3 regions of the Streptomyces sp. NBC_00090 genome follow, and region 1 is predicted to be linked to each of the others. Evidence: riboswitches for the same ligand, from Rfam matches in the RefSeq annotation. Region 1 holds a riboswitch; each other region holds the start of a gene.
The links. Region 1 has a riboswitch for cobalamin ahead of OG361_RS26560 (ribonucleoside-diphosphate reductase subunit alpha). Riboswitches for the same ligand answer to the same signal wherever they lie in the genome.
Positions count from the first base shown of each region.

Region 1 (4,639 bases):
TCGCGATCAACTTCCAGCTGCTCGGCGGCATCTGGATCCTCCAGACCTTCCCGGCGCTCGTCGGCGGCCTCTTCACCCGCTGGTTCCACCGCTGGGCGCTGCTCGCCGGCTGGGCCGTCGGCATGGTCTACGGCACGGTCGCCGCGTACGGGGTCGCCAGCCCGACGCAGAAGCACTTCGGCGGCTCCTCCGCCGAGATCCCGGGCATCGGCGAGATCGGCTACATCGGTCTCACCGCCTTCGTCCTCAACCTCGTCGTCACGGTCGTCCTGACCTTCGTCCTCAAGGCCCTCAAGGCCCCCGAGGGCGTCGACGAGACCTCCCCCGAGGACTACACGGCCGACGCGCCGTCCCGTAAGGCGGGCCGCGAGGCGGACCCGAAGGTCGGCGCCGGAGCGCACTGACCTGGCGGTACGACGCAGGGGCCCGGGATCTCCGCCAAGGAAACCCCGGGCCCCTTTCCCGTGCCCGCGGGGCAGACTGCCCTCATGGACTTCACCATCAGGGCGGTACGGCCCGAGGAGTACGAGGAGCTCGGTGACCTCACCGGGCGGACCTACCTGAACGACGGGCTGCTGCTGCACGGGGCGGACGACTTCTACCTGGACGTGCTGCGGGACACGGCGCGGCGGGCGCGCGAGGCCGAGGTGCTCGTCGCCGTCGACGCGGAGGAGCGGATCATCGGCGGGGTCACCTACGCCCCCGGATCCACCCCGTGGGCGGACATCGCCGTCGCCGGCGAGGCCGAGTTCCGGATGCTCGTGGTGGCGCCGGAGGCCCGTGGCAGGGGCGTCGGAGAGGCGCTCGTACGCCACTGCGCGGACCGCGCCCGGGCCGTGCCGGAGTGCGCGAGGCTCGTGCTCTCCACGGACCCGAAGATGGTCCCGGCGCACCGGATCTACGAGCGGATGGGTTTCGTCCGCACTCCCGAGCGGGACTGGGAGCCGATTCCCGGGCACCGGCTGCGGACCTACGCCCTGGAGTTCTGACACGCAGAGGACACCAGGGCGACACAACATGTGGGGGGTGCCGCAAGCGGCGCCCCCCACATGTATGCTCAACCTCGCTGTCGACGCAGGGAAATCCGGCGCGAATCCGGAACTGTCCCGCAACGGTGTGCTTCGTACCCATACGCGCGTACGAGGTCAGTCCGAGGACCTGCCGACAGCACACCCGGTCCGTCCGTTCCGGGTGTCACTGACGTCCGGGCCTCGCGGAGTGGGCCGGTGGACGCGGCGTACCCCGAGCACGGGTGCCCGCCTGCCCGCCTTCCCCCGCCGCGGCCCCGAGCCGAGCGAGGGAGAGCCCCACGTGACCATCGCGCCCGCCGATCCGGTAACGGCGATCGAGAGCGACGGACCCGGCACCGTACTGCTGCGGACCCTGACCGATCTCACCGCCGATCTCCCCGACACCGACCCCGGCAAGGTCGCCGCCGCCGCCCTGCGCGGCCGCAGCGCCACGTCGGACGAGGCGGAACTGCGCGAGCTGGCCACCGAGGCGGCCGCCGGCCTGATCTCCGACGACCCGGCCTACTCCCGGCTCGCCGCCCGGCTCCTGACCATCACCATCGCCGACGAGGCGGCCGGCCAGGGCGCCGTCTCCTTCTCGGCCTCCGTGGCCGTCAGTCACCGCGAGGGCCTGATCGCCGACCGCACCGCCGACTTCGTCGCGCTGCACGCGGACCGGCTCGACGCCACCATCGACGGCGCCGCCGACGACCGCTTCGGCTACTTCGGTCTGCGCACCCTCTTCTCCCGCTACCTGCTGCGCCACCCGATCACCCGCAAGGTGATCGAGACCCCGCAGCACTTCATGCTCCGCGTCGCCTGCGGCCTCGCCGAGGACACGAGCGTCCGCGCGCTCGACGAGGTCAGCGCGCTGTACGGCCTGATGAGCCGTCTGGACTACCTCCCCTCCTCCCCCACGCTCTTCAACTCCGGCACCCGCCACCCGCAGATGTCCTCCTGCTACCTCCTGGACTCCCCGCAGGACGAGCTGGACTCCATCTACGACCGCTACCACCAGGTCGCGCGCCTCTCGAAGCACGCCGGCGGCATCGGCCTCTCCTACTCCCGCATCCGCGCCCGCGGTTCCCTGATCCGCGGCACCAACGGCCACTCCAACGGCATCGTCCCGTTCCTCAAGACCCTCGACGCCTCCGTCGCCGCCGTGAACCAGGGCGGCCGCCGCAAGGGCGCCGCCGCCGTCTACCTGGAGACCTGGCACGCGGACATCGAGGAGTTCCTGGAGCTCCGCGACAACACGGGCGAGGACCAGCGCCGTACGCACAACCTCAACCTGGCCCACTGGATCCCGGACGAGTTCATGCGCCGGGTCAACGCGGACGCCGAGTGGTCGCTCTTCTCCCCGGCGGACGTTCCCGAGCTCGTCGACCTGTGGGGCGAGGAGTTCGACGCCGCCTACCACGCCGCCGAGGCGAAGGGGCTGGCCCGCAAGACGATGCCGGCCCGCGACCTGTACGGCCGGATGATGCGGACCCTGGCCCAGACCGGCAACGGCTGGATGACCTTCAAGGACGCCTCCAACCGCACGGCCAACCAGACCGCGGAGCCCGGCCACACCGTCCACTCCTCCAACCTCTGCACGGAGATCCTGGAGGTCACGGACGACGGCGAGACCGCGGTCTGCAACCTGGGCTCGGTCAACCTCGGCGCGTTCGTGGTGGGCTCGGACATCGACTGGGAGCGGCTCGACGCGACCGTCCGCACGGCCGTCACCTTCCTCGACCGGGTCGTCGACATCAACTTCTACCCGACCGAGCAGGCCGGGCGTTCCAACGCCCGCTGGCGGCCGGTGGGTCTGGGCGCGATGGGCCTCCAGGACGTCTTCTTCCAGCTGAAGCTGCCCTTCGACTCCCCCGAGGCGCGCGCGCTGTCCACCCGTATCGCCGAGCGGATCATGCTCGCCGCGTACGAGGCCTCCGCCGACCTCGCCGAGCGCAGCGGCCCGCTCCCCGCCTGGGAGAAGACCCGCGCGGCCCGCGGTGTCCTGCACCCGGACCACTACGACGTGGAGCTCAACTGGCCGGAGCGCTGGGCGGCCCTGCGCGAGCGGATCGCCGCGGTCGGCATGCGCAACAGCCTGCTCCTGGCGATCGCGCCGACGGCGACCATCGCCTCGATCGCGGGCGTCTACGAGTGCATCGAGCCGCAGGTCTCCAACCTCTTCAAGCGCGAGACGCTGTCGGGCGAGTTCCTCCAGGTCAACTCGTACCTCGTCGCCGAGCTGAAGCGGCTCGGCGTGTGGGACGCCCAGACCCGGGACGCGCTGCGCGACGCGAGCGGTTCGGTGGCGGGCTTCACCTGGATCCCGGCCGAGGTGCGCGAGCTGTACCGCACGGCCTGGGAGATCCCGCAGCGCGGTCTGATCGACATGGCCGCCGCCCGCACGCCCTTCCTCGACCAGTCGCAGTCCCTGAACCTGTTCCTGGAGACGCCGACGATCGGCAAGCTGTCGTCGATGTACGCGTACGCCTGGAAGCAGGGGCTGAAGACGACGTACTACCTGCGCTCCCGCCCGGCGACCCGGATCGCCCGTGCCGCCCAGGCGTCGACGGCCGCCGCCACCATCCCCGTACAGCAGGCGACCCCCGACGCGGACGCCCTCGCCTGCTCCCTGGAAAACCCCGAGTCCTGCGAGGCCTGCCAGTAATGAGCACCACCGAGAACAAGAACCTCCTCGACCCGGGCTTCGAGCTGACCCTCCGTCCGATGCGCTACCCGGACTTCTACGAGCGCTACCGGGACGCGATCAAGAACACGTGGACGGTGGAGGAGGTCGACCTCCACTCGGACGTCGCCGACCTCGCCAAGCTCACCCCCGGTGAGCAGCACATGATCGGCCGTCTGGTCGCCTTCTTCGCGACCGGCGACTCGATCGTCTCGAACAACCTGGTCCTGACGCTCTACAAGCACATCAACTCCCCGGAGGCGCGCCTGTACCTGTCGCGCCAGCTGTTCGAGGAGGCCGTGCACGTCCAGTTCTACCTGACGCTGCTCGACACCTACCTGCCCGACCCGGACGACCGCGCCGCCGCGTTCGACGCGGTCGAGGAGATCCCCTCCATCCGCGAGAAGGCGCAGTTCTGCTTCCGCTGGATGGACTCGGTGGAGAAGATCGACCGCCTGGAGACCCAGGCCGACCGCCGCCGCTTCCTGCTGAACCTGATCTGCTTCGCGGCGTGCATCGAGGGCCTGTTCTTCTACGGCGCCTTCGCCTACGTGTACTGGTTCCGGTCCCGCGGTCTGCTGCACGGCCTGGCCACCGGCACCAACTGGGTCTTCCGCGACGAGACGATGCACATGAACTTCGCCTTCGAGGTCGTGGACACCGTCCGCAAGGAGGAGCCGGAGCTCTTCGACGACGCGCTCCAGCAGCAGGTCACCGACATGCTGAAGGAGGCCGTGGAGGCGGAGCTGCAGTTCGGCCGCGACCTGTGCGGCGACGGCCTGCCGGGCATGAACACGGAGTCGATGCGCGAGTACCTCCAGTGCGTCGCCGACCAGCGCCTCCAGCGCCTCGGCTTCGCCCCGGTGTACGGCTCGGAGAACCCGTTCGCGTTCATGGAGCTCCAGGGCGTCCAGGAGCTGACCAACTTCTTCGAGCGCCGCCCGTC
Region 1 covers NZ_CP108224.1:5,887,053-5,891,691, reverse strand. Annotated here, with positions in the region: gene mctP (monocarboxylate uptake permease MctP) at 1-404, shown strand, start outside; gene OG361_RS26565 (GNAT family N-acetyltransferase) at 489-989, shown strand; cobalamin riboswitch at 1,008-1,181, shown strand; gene OG361_RS26560 (ribonucleoside-diphosphate reductase subunit alpha) at 1,312-3,675, shown strand; gene OG361_RS26555 (ribonucleotide-diphosphate reductase subunit beta) at 3,675-4,639, shown strand, end outside.

Region 2 (4,639 bases), 3.7 Mb from region 1:
CGGGGGGTGTTCGCACCGGGGAGGGCGTCCGCACCAGGGGCGTTCGAGCCGAGGGGTGTCCGCCCTGGGGGCGCACCGCGGGAAGCGAGTCCCGTGACCCCCTGGCGAGTGACAAGGGTCTCCTCGGCGGGGTCCCCCGGTCGGATGGTCCGGTCCAGGGAACGGAACGGGGTGGCGGGGGAGGAACCGGGGCGGGTCGCCAGTACCCCTTGACAGCCCGGATTACCCGGGGCCCCGGGGTGACCGCATCGTGGACGCCATCCCGTCCGGGCCATAAACGGAATCCCTTGACACCGGATGGGGACACCATGCCGCCCGGCCCAGTTCACCTTCCGTTCACCCAGGTTGCTTACGTTCGTCGAGCCAACGACGTCAAACGATTGCCTGGGTAAATGGAACACATCACGCTGCTGCTCGCCATTGTGGTCGTGACAGCTCTAGTGTTCGATTTCACGAACGGTTTCCACGACACCGCCAACGCGATGGCCACGACCATCTCGACCGGTGCACTCAAGCCCAAGACGGCGGTGGCCATGTCCGCCGTGCTGAACCTCGTCGGAGCGTTCCTGTCCGTGGAGGTCGCCAAGACGATCTCCGGCGGGATCATCAACGAAGAGGGCATTCGTACAGAAGTGATCTTCGCGGCGCTCGTGGGCGCCATCCTCTGGAACCTGCTGACCTGGCTCCTGGGTCTGCCGTCCAGCTCCTCCCACGCCCTCTTCGGCGGCCTCATCGGCGCCGCGGTCATGTCGGCCGGCTGGTCCGCGGTGAACGGCTCGACCATCGTCACCAAGGTCCTCATCCCCGCGATCGCCGCGCCGATCGTCGCCGGCCTCGCCGCGATGCTGGCCACGAGGCTGACGTACAGGATCGGCGCCAAGACCGACGAGAAGCACACCGCCAAGGGCTACCGGGTCGGCCAGATCGCCTCCGCCGGTCTCGTCTCCCTCGCCCACGGCACCAACGACGCCCAGAAGACGATGGGCATCATCACCCTCGCCCTGGTCACCGGCGGCGTCCTCGCCCCCGGCTCCAACCCCCCGATGTGGGTCATCGTCGCCGCGGGCGTCGCGATCGCGCTCGGCACCTACCTCGGCGGCTGGCGCATCATCCGCACCATGGGCAAGGGCCTCACCGACCTCCGGCCGCAGCAGGGCTTCGCCGCCCAGACCAGCGCCGCCACGGTCATCCTCGCCTCCTCGAACCTCGGCTTCTCCCTCTCCACCACCCAGTCCTGCTCGGGTGCCGTGATGGGCGCGGGCCTCGGCCGCAAGGGCGGTGTCGTCCGCTGGTCGACCGCCACCCGGATGTTCGTCGCCTGGGGTCTGACCCTGCCCGCCGCGGGCCTGGTCGCCGCCGCCGCCGAGTTCCTCACCAAGCAGGGCCCCTGGGGCATCGCCGCCGTCGCGGTCCTCCTCGTCGCCGGCTCGGCCGTCATCTGGGCGCTCTCCCGCCGCAAGCCGGTCGACCACACCAACGTCACCGACGACGACCTCGACGCCCCGGCCGAGCCCGCGGGCGTGGTGACCACCGCGATCGCGGCCGTCACCCCGCCGCCGGCCGGTTCCGTCGCCGCCGTCGCGGACGAGGACCTCAAGACCACCATCCCGTCGCCGGCTCCCACCGACCCGGCCGCTCCCCCGGCCCCCGCCGCAGCGGTGTAAGGAACGAACGACATGAAGATCGACTGGGCAGCTCTCGGCTCCGTCTTCGGAGTCAGCCTCGTGGCGACCGTCGCCCTCGTGGGCCTCTTCACCCTCGGCATCGTCGGCCTCTCCAAGCAGGAGCAGGCCGCCGCACAGGGAGGCTCCGCCACCCTGGCCCGGACCGGCGCCTACGCCTGCTTCGCCCTGTGCGTGGCGGCCGTGAGCTACGGCATCTACCTGATCGTCGTCTGACGGTCCTCCCTTCCACGGCGGCCGGGCGGTCCGCACCCTCGGGTGCGGGCCGCCCGGCCGCCGTGTTTGTGGTGCTTCGCACAGTGACCTGTCGCAGGTCAAGGGTGAGTTGACGGGTGTTCGCGGGCCGTGGTGGACTGCCGAGGCCATTACGGCGGTAGCAGAGGAAGTCCGGTGTGAATCCGGCGCGGTCCCGCCACTGTGACCGGATCCGAAGGGTCCGGGAGTCAGGAACTCTCGCCGCCGGTCACGTCGACCCAGGGCGCGGACCCTGAGTGAGGACATGCGCCATGCCCGGTCGCATCAGAGCCAGCCGCCTTTCCCCGGACGGATTCGCGTACGGCGCGGCCCTCGGGCTCGCCGTCGACCAGCTCATCGGCGATCCCCGCCGCGGACACCCCGTCGCCGTCTTCGGCCGCGCGGCCGCCGCGGTCGAACAGCGCCTCCACCGCGACCACCGCGGGTGGGGCGCCCTGCACACCGCCGTCTGCGCCGGCACCACCGCGGCCGTGGGCGCGCTCGCCGCACGGGCCGTCCGGGACCGGCCGGCCGCCGCCGTGGCGCTGACCGCCGCCTCCGTCTGGGCCGTCGTCGGCGGTACGACCCTGGGGCGGGAGGCCCGCGCGATCGGCGGGGCGCTCGCCGTCGGGGACCTGGAGGTGGCCCGCGAGCGGCTGCCGCACCTCTGCGGGCGCGACCCGCACTCCCTGGACGGCCCCGCGATGGCCCGCGCGGTCGTCGAGTCGGTCGCCGAGAACACCTCCGACGCCGTCGTCGGCGCCCTCTTCTGGGGCGCGGTCGCGGGCGTGCCCGGTCTCGTCGGCTTCCGGGCCGTCAACACCCTGGACGCGATGGTCGGCCACAAGTCCCCGCGCCACCGCCGCTTCGGCTGGGCCTCGGCCCGCCTCGACGACGTGGCCGGCTGGCCCGGAGCCCGGCTGACCGCCGTGGCCGCGACGCTCGCCGGAGGGAATCCGCGCGGGGCCGTACGGGCCTGGCGGGCGGACGCGGCCCGGCACCCGAGCCCCAACGCGGGGCCCGTCGAGGCCTCCTTCGCGGGCGCCCTCGGCGTACGGCTCGGGGGGACCCTCTCGTACGGCGGGCGGGTCGAGCACCGGCCCGTGCTCAACGGGGACGGGCGGCCCGTCGAGGTCGCCGACATCGAACGGGCGGTCCGGCTCTCGCGCCGGGTGACCGCGCTGACCCTGGCCGCCTGTGTCGGCGGCCGCATGATCATCGGTGCCGTGAAGCGGAGGAACGCATGAGGGGTGGGGGGCTGCTCGTCGCCGGGACCACGTCCGACGCGGGCAAGAGCGTCGTGACGGCCGGCATCTGCCGGTGGCTGGTCCGCAAGGGGCTGAAGGTGGCGCCCTTCAAGGGACAGAACATGTCCCTCAACTCCTTCGTGACCCGCGAGGGAGCCGAGATCGGGCGGGCCCAGGCCATGCAGGCGCAGGCCGCCCGGGTCGAGCCGACCGCGCTCATGAACCCGGTCCTGCTCAAGCCCGGCAGCGACCGCTCCAGCCAGGTCGTCCTGATGGGCAAGCCGGTGGGCGAGCTGTCCGCCCGGGGCTACCACGGGGGGCGGCAGAAGGAGCTCTTCGAGCCCGTCCTGGCGTGCCTGGAGGAACTCCGGGGCATGTACGACGCCGTGATCTGCGAGGGGGCGGGCAGTCCGGCCGAGATCAACCTGCGGCGCACGGACATCGTGAACATGGGCATCGCGCGGGCCGCGCGGCTGCCCGTCGTGGTGGTCGGGGACATCGACAGGGGCGGGGTCTTCGCCCAGTTCTTCGGCACGACGGCGCTCCTCGCGCCCGAGGACCAGGAGCTGATCGCGGGCTACCTCGTGAACAAGTTCCGGGGCGATGTCACCCTGCTCGAACCGGGCCTCGACATGCTGCACGGGCTCACCGGACGGCGGACCTTCGGCGTCCTGCCGTACGCGCACGGGCTCGGCATCGACGAGGAGGACGGGCTCCGGGTCTCGCTGCGGGGCACCGTGCGCGAGTCCGTCGTCGCCCCGCCGGTCGGCGCGGACGTGCTGCGGGTCGCCGTGTGCGCCGTACCGCTCATGTCGAACTTCACGGACGTGGACGCGCTGGCCGCCGAGCCGGGCGTCGTCGTCCGGTTCGTGGACCGGCCGGAGGAGCTCGTCGACGCGGACCTGGTCGTCGTGCCCGGCACACGCGGCACGGTCAAGGCGCTCGCGTGGCTGCGGGAGCGGGGGCTCGCGGACGAGCTGGCCCGCCGCGCGGCCGAGGGGCGGCCGGTGCTCGGGATCTGCGGCGGCTTCCAGGTGCTCGGTGAGCACATCGAGGACGAGGTCGAGTCGAAGGCCGGGGCCGTGGACGGGCTCGGGCTGCTGCCCGTACGGGTGCGGTTCGCGCGCGAGAAGACCCTCGCGCGGCCGGTCGGCGAGGCGCTCGGGGAGCGGGTCGAGGGGTACGAGATCCACCACGGCGTCGCCGAGGTGGGCGGTGGGGAGCCGTTCCTGGACGGGTGCCGGGTCGGCTCCGTCTGGGGCACACACTGGCATGGCTCGCTGGAGAGCGACGGGTTCCGCCGGGCGTTCCTGCGGGAGGTCGCGGCGGCGGCGGGGCGGCGGTTCGTGCCGGCCCCGGACACGTCGTTCGGCACGCTGCGGGAAGAGCAGCTGGACCGGCTCGGCGACCTGATCGAGGAGCACGCGGACACGGACGCGCTGCTGCGGCTGATCGAGGAGGGGGCCCCGGCGGGGC
Region 2 covers NZ_CP108224.1:2,175,433-2,180,071, forward strand. Annotated here, with positions in the region: gene OG361_RS09610 (anion permease) at 393-1,664, shown strand; gene OG361_RS09615 (hypothetical protein) at 1,677-1,898, shown strand; cobalamin riboswitch at 2,004-2,156, shown strand; gene OG361_RS09620 (cobalamin biosynthesis protein) at 2,189-3,163, shown strand; gene OG361_RS09625 (cobyric acid synthase) at 3,160-4,639, shown strand, end outside.
Region 2: it holds a riboswitch for cobalamin, as region 1 does, so the genes downstream of both, OG361_RS09620 (cobalamin biosynthesis protein) here and OG361_RS26560 (ribonucleoside-diphosphate reductase subunit alpha) in region 1, are expected to answer to the same signal.

Region 3 (4,639 bases), 1.6 Mb from region 1:
CGCTTGCGGGTGACGCCGCTGGCGACCATCTGCGCGTCGCAGAGGATCGGCGCTCCGGCGCGCAGGGCCTCGCGGGCGTTCGCGACGACCTGGGGGGAGTACGCGATGTCCTGGACGAGGTCGGTCATGCCGCAGGCGTGGATCATCCGGACCGCCACCTGGGCGACGTCGGCGGGCAGGCCCGCGAGCTCCGCCTCGGCGCGGATCGTGGCAAAGGACCGGCGGTAGATCTCCGTCCCGTCCTTCTCGTAATCGAACATCCTGTTGCTCTCGCTCATCTCGTCGTCGTGGTGGCGGGGGTGGTGGTGCGGGCCGTGGTCACCGCTTCGGGCAGGGCGGTACGGGGGATGGGGGCGCCGTCCACCAGATAGGCGCCGTCGGCGGTGGCGACGACGTCGACCCAGGTGCCGTGCGGGTGGCCGCAGCGGCGCTCGCACCCGGAGTAGTGGACGGGGAGTCCAAGGGCCCCCGGGTGCGCGTCGGCGCGGACGTCCGCGAGGGACTTGGCGCAGCCGGGCAGCCCCGTGCAGGCGGTGACGCCCGCCCAGGGGGAGTCGGGGCGGGTGATCAGCCCGTACGAGGTGAGGCCCGCGAGCCTGCCGGCTTCCGCTGTCGCCCCGACCACGACCGCTCCGCGCCACGGCGTCAGCCGCACCTCCTCGGCGGGCAGCAGCGCGCGCAGCTGGGCGGCGGTGAGGCGGCCGAGGGGGGCCAGGACGTACAGGGCGGTGGGGCCGAGCGGACCGGGCGCGGGCGGCGGGCCCAGGACCAGCAGGGACTCCGCCGCCGGTACGGGCTCCGCCGCGATCCCGGCGCGGTCGAGGGCGCCCGCCACGTCCGGGGCGCACTCCGCCGGCAGCTCCCGCACCCGCCAGGCCCCGTTCCCGGCCTCGCGGGCGGCGTCCAGGAACGCCCCGGCGGCGGCGAGCGCGGCCCGCGGCGCGTCGGCTCCGCCGACCCGGAAGGCCCGCCCGCCGACGTACAGGAGCGCGGAGGAGGAGAAAGAGGCGGAGGAGACAGAGGAGGAACCCCGCTCCACTGCGACCAAGGTCACATCGCCCCCGAGTCCCGCCACGTCACCGCGTCCGTCGTCGAGGACGAAGAGGAAACGGCCGGAAAGCGCCGCGGTCCAGGGTTCGGCACAGAGCAGCTCGTCGAGCTCACGGGCCCACAACTGGACCTCGGGGCCGCCGAGTCCGTCGAGGCCGGCGGCGGGCGAGGCCACGATGTTGCGGACGCGCTCGTGGGTGGGGGAGGGCAGCAGGCCCGCTTCCGCGAGAAGCGCGGCGAGCTCGGCGCCGCAGCCCTCCGCGAGGCCGCGCAGCTCCGCGTTCCCCCGGGAGGTGAGACTGATCCGCCCGTCGCCGAGGGACTCCGCCGCGTGCGCGAGCGTCTCGATCTGACGTGCCGTCAACCGCCCTGCGGGCAGCCGCAGTCGGGCCAGCCGGCCGTCGTCGGCGGTGTGCAGGCGCAGCGCCCCGGGGCAGGCGTCGCCACGGTCCCGTATGCGAGCTTCGCCCCGTTCGGGCGCAGAGGGTGGGGTGGGCGGCATGGCGGCGAGCATACCCACGGGGAACCGGCCCGCCACCGGGTGTGATCCGGCCGACTCCACGGCCCGCCCCGCCCCGCCGACGGCACGATCTACTATGCAGATCGGCATGGGGTTCCAGGACCCCGGGGAGGAAGCCCGGTGAGAATCCGGCGCGGTCCCGCCACTGTGAGCCGGCCCCGGCGACGGGACCGGTGAGTCAGGAACTCCCGCCGTCCACACGACCACCCGGGGCGCGGACAACCCCGAGGAAGGGCCTGCGCACGCCATGCTTCTGCTGCTGTCGCACTCCGACACCGACCTGCTCAGCGCCCGTGCGGCGAACGCCGTCTCGGCCGAAGGGCCGGTGGAGTACCGCTTCGCCAACCCCGCCCGGCTGCCCCTCGCCGACCTGCCCGGCCTCCTCGACGGCGTCGAGCTCGTCGTCGTCCGCCTCCTGGGCGGCCTCCGCTCCTGGGAGGAGGGGATCGACGCGATCCGCGCCACCGGGAAGCCGGTCGTCGTCCTCAGCGGCGAACAGGCCCCCGACGCCCAGCTGATGGAGACCTCGACCGTCCCCGTCGGCGTCGCCACCGAGGCGCACGCCTACCTCGCGCACGGCGGCCCCGGCAACCTGGAGCAGCTGGCCCGCTTCCTCTCCGACACGGTCCTCCTCACCGGCCACGGCTTCGAGGCCCCGGCCGCCGCCCCCACCTGGGGCCCGCTGGCGCGCACCCCGAGGCGTACGGACGGCCCGACGATCGCGGTGCTCTACTACCGCGCCCACCACATGAGCGGGAACACCGCCTTCGTGGACACCCTGTGCGAGGCGATCGAGGACGCCGGCGCCCAGGCGCTCCCGCTGTACGTGGCCTCCCTGCGGGCCCCCGAGCCCGAGCTGCTCGACCGGCTGCGCGGGGCCGACGCGATCGTCACCACCGTCCTCGCCGCCGGTGGCACCAAGCCCGCCGAGGCGCAGGCCGGCGGCGACGAGGAGGCCTGGGACGCGGGCGCGCTCGCCGCGCTCGACGTGCCGATCCTCCAGGCGCTCTGCCTGACCGGTTCGCGTGCGAACTGGGAGGAGAACGACGAGGGCCTGTCGCCGCTGGACGCGGCCAGCCAGGTCGCCGTCCCCGAGTTCGACGGCCGGCTCATCACCGTCCCCTTCTCCTTCAAGGAGATCGACGCGGACGGTCTGCCCGCGTACGTCGCGGACGCCGAGCGCGCCGCCCGCGTCGCCGGGATCGCGGTCCGCCACGCGCGCCTGCGGCACATCCCGAACGCCGAGAAGAAGCTGGCGCTCGTCCTCTCCGCGTACCCGACGAAGCACTCCCGCATCGGCAACGCGGTCGGTCTGGACACCCCCGCCTCCGCCGTCTCCCTCCTCCGCCGCCTTCGTGAAGAGGGGTACGACTTCGGTCCCGTCGAGGAGCTCCCCGGCCTGGTGTCGGGCGACGGCGACGAGCTGATCTACGCCCTCATCGAGGCCGGCGGCCACGACCAGGACTGGCTGACCGAGGAGCAGCTCGCCCGGAACCCGGTCCGCATCCCGGCCGCCGACTACAAGCGCTGGTACGCCGAACTCCCCGCCGAGCTGCGGTCGGACGTCGAGGAGCACTGGGGGCCGCCGCCGGGCGAGATGTTCCTGGACCGCTCCCGCAACCCGGAGGGCGACATCGTGCTCGCCGCCCTGCGCCGCGGGAACCTGCTGATCCTCATCCAGCCGCCGCGCGGCTTCGGCGAGAACCCGATCGCGATCTACCACGACCCCGATCTGCCGCCGTCCCACCACTACCTGGCCGCCTACCGCTGGATCGCCGCCCGTGCCGAGGACGGCGGCTTCGGCGCCGACGCCATGGTCCACCTGGGCAAGCACGGCAACCTGGAGTGGCTGCCCGGCAAGAACGCCGGCCTGTCCGCCGCCTGCGGCCCGGACGCTGCCCTCGGCGACATCCCCCTGATCTACCCCTTCCTCGTCAACGACCCGGGCGAGGGCACGCAGGCCAAGCGCCGCGTGCACGCCACCCTCGTCGACCACCTGGTGCCGCCGATGGCGCGCGCCGACTCCTACGGCGACATCGCGCGCCTGGAGCAGCTCCTCGACGAGTACGCGCAGATCTCCTCCATGGACCCGTCGAAGCTGCCCGCGATCCGCGCCCAGATCTGGACGCTGATCCAGGCGGCCAAGCTCGACCACGACCTGGGGCTCCAGGACCGGCCGGAGGACGACGGCTTCGACGACTTCCTGCTGCACGTCGACGGCTGGCTGTGCGAGGTCAAGGACGCGCAGATCAGGGACGGTCTGCACGTCCTGGGCGGGGCGCCGGAGGGCGAGGCCCGGGTCAACCTGGTCCTCTCCATCCTGCGCGCCCGGCAGATCTGGGGCGGTACGCAGGCGCTGCCCGGCCTGCGCGAGGCCCTGGGTCTCGACGAGTCGGCCGCGACCCGGACCACCGCCGACGAGGCGGAGGCGAAGGCGCGCGAGCTGGTCGAGGCGATGGAGGCCGCCGACTGGTCGGTGGAGGCCGTCGCGACGGTCGCCGCCGCGTACGGCCCCGAGGTCCGGGACGTCCTCCGCTTCGCCTGCGAGCAGGTCGTGCCGCGGCTCGCCGCGACCACCGACGAGCTCACCCACGCGGTGCACGCCCTGAACGGCGGCTTCGTCCCGGCCGGCCCGTCCGGCTCCCCGCTCCGCGGCCTGGTCAACGTCCTGCCGACCGGCCGGAACTTCTACTCGGTCGACCCGAAGGCCGTGCCGTCCCGGCTCGCCTGGGAGACCGGCCAGGCACTCGCCGACTCGCTCCTGGAGCGCTACCGCACGGACAACGGCGAGTGGCCGACCTCCGTCGGGCTCTCCCTCTGGGGCACGAGCGCGATGCGTACCGCCGGCGACGACGTGGCCGAGGCGCTCGCCCTGCTGGGCGTCCGCCCGCTCTGGGACGACGCCTCCCGCCGGGTGAACGGCCTTGAGCCGATCCCGCTCGCGGAGCTCGGCCGCCCGCGCGTCGACGTCACGCTCCGCATCTCGGGCTTCTTCCGGGACGCGTTCCCGCACGTCATCGGCCTCCTCGACGACGCCGTACGGCTGGTCGCGGGACTGGACGAGCCCGC
Region 3 covers NZ_CP108224.1:4,332,751-4,337,389, reverse strand. Annotated here, with positions in the region: gene OG361_RS19330 (precorrin-8X methylmutase) at 1-260, opposite strand, end outside; gene OG361_RS19325 (cobalamin biosynthesis protein CobG) at 275-1,564, opposite strand; cobalamin riboswitch at 1,644-1,777, shown strand; gene cobN (cobaltochelatase subunit CobN) at 1,818-4,639, shown strand, end outside.
Region 3: it holds a riboswitch for cobalamin, as region 1 does, so the genes downstream of both, cobN (cobaltochelatase subunit CobN) here and OG361_RS26560 (ribonucleoside-diphosphate reductase subunit alpha) in region 1, are expected to answer to the same signal.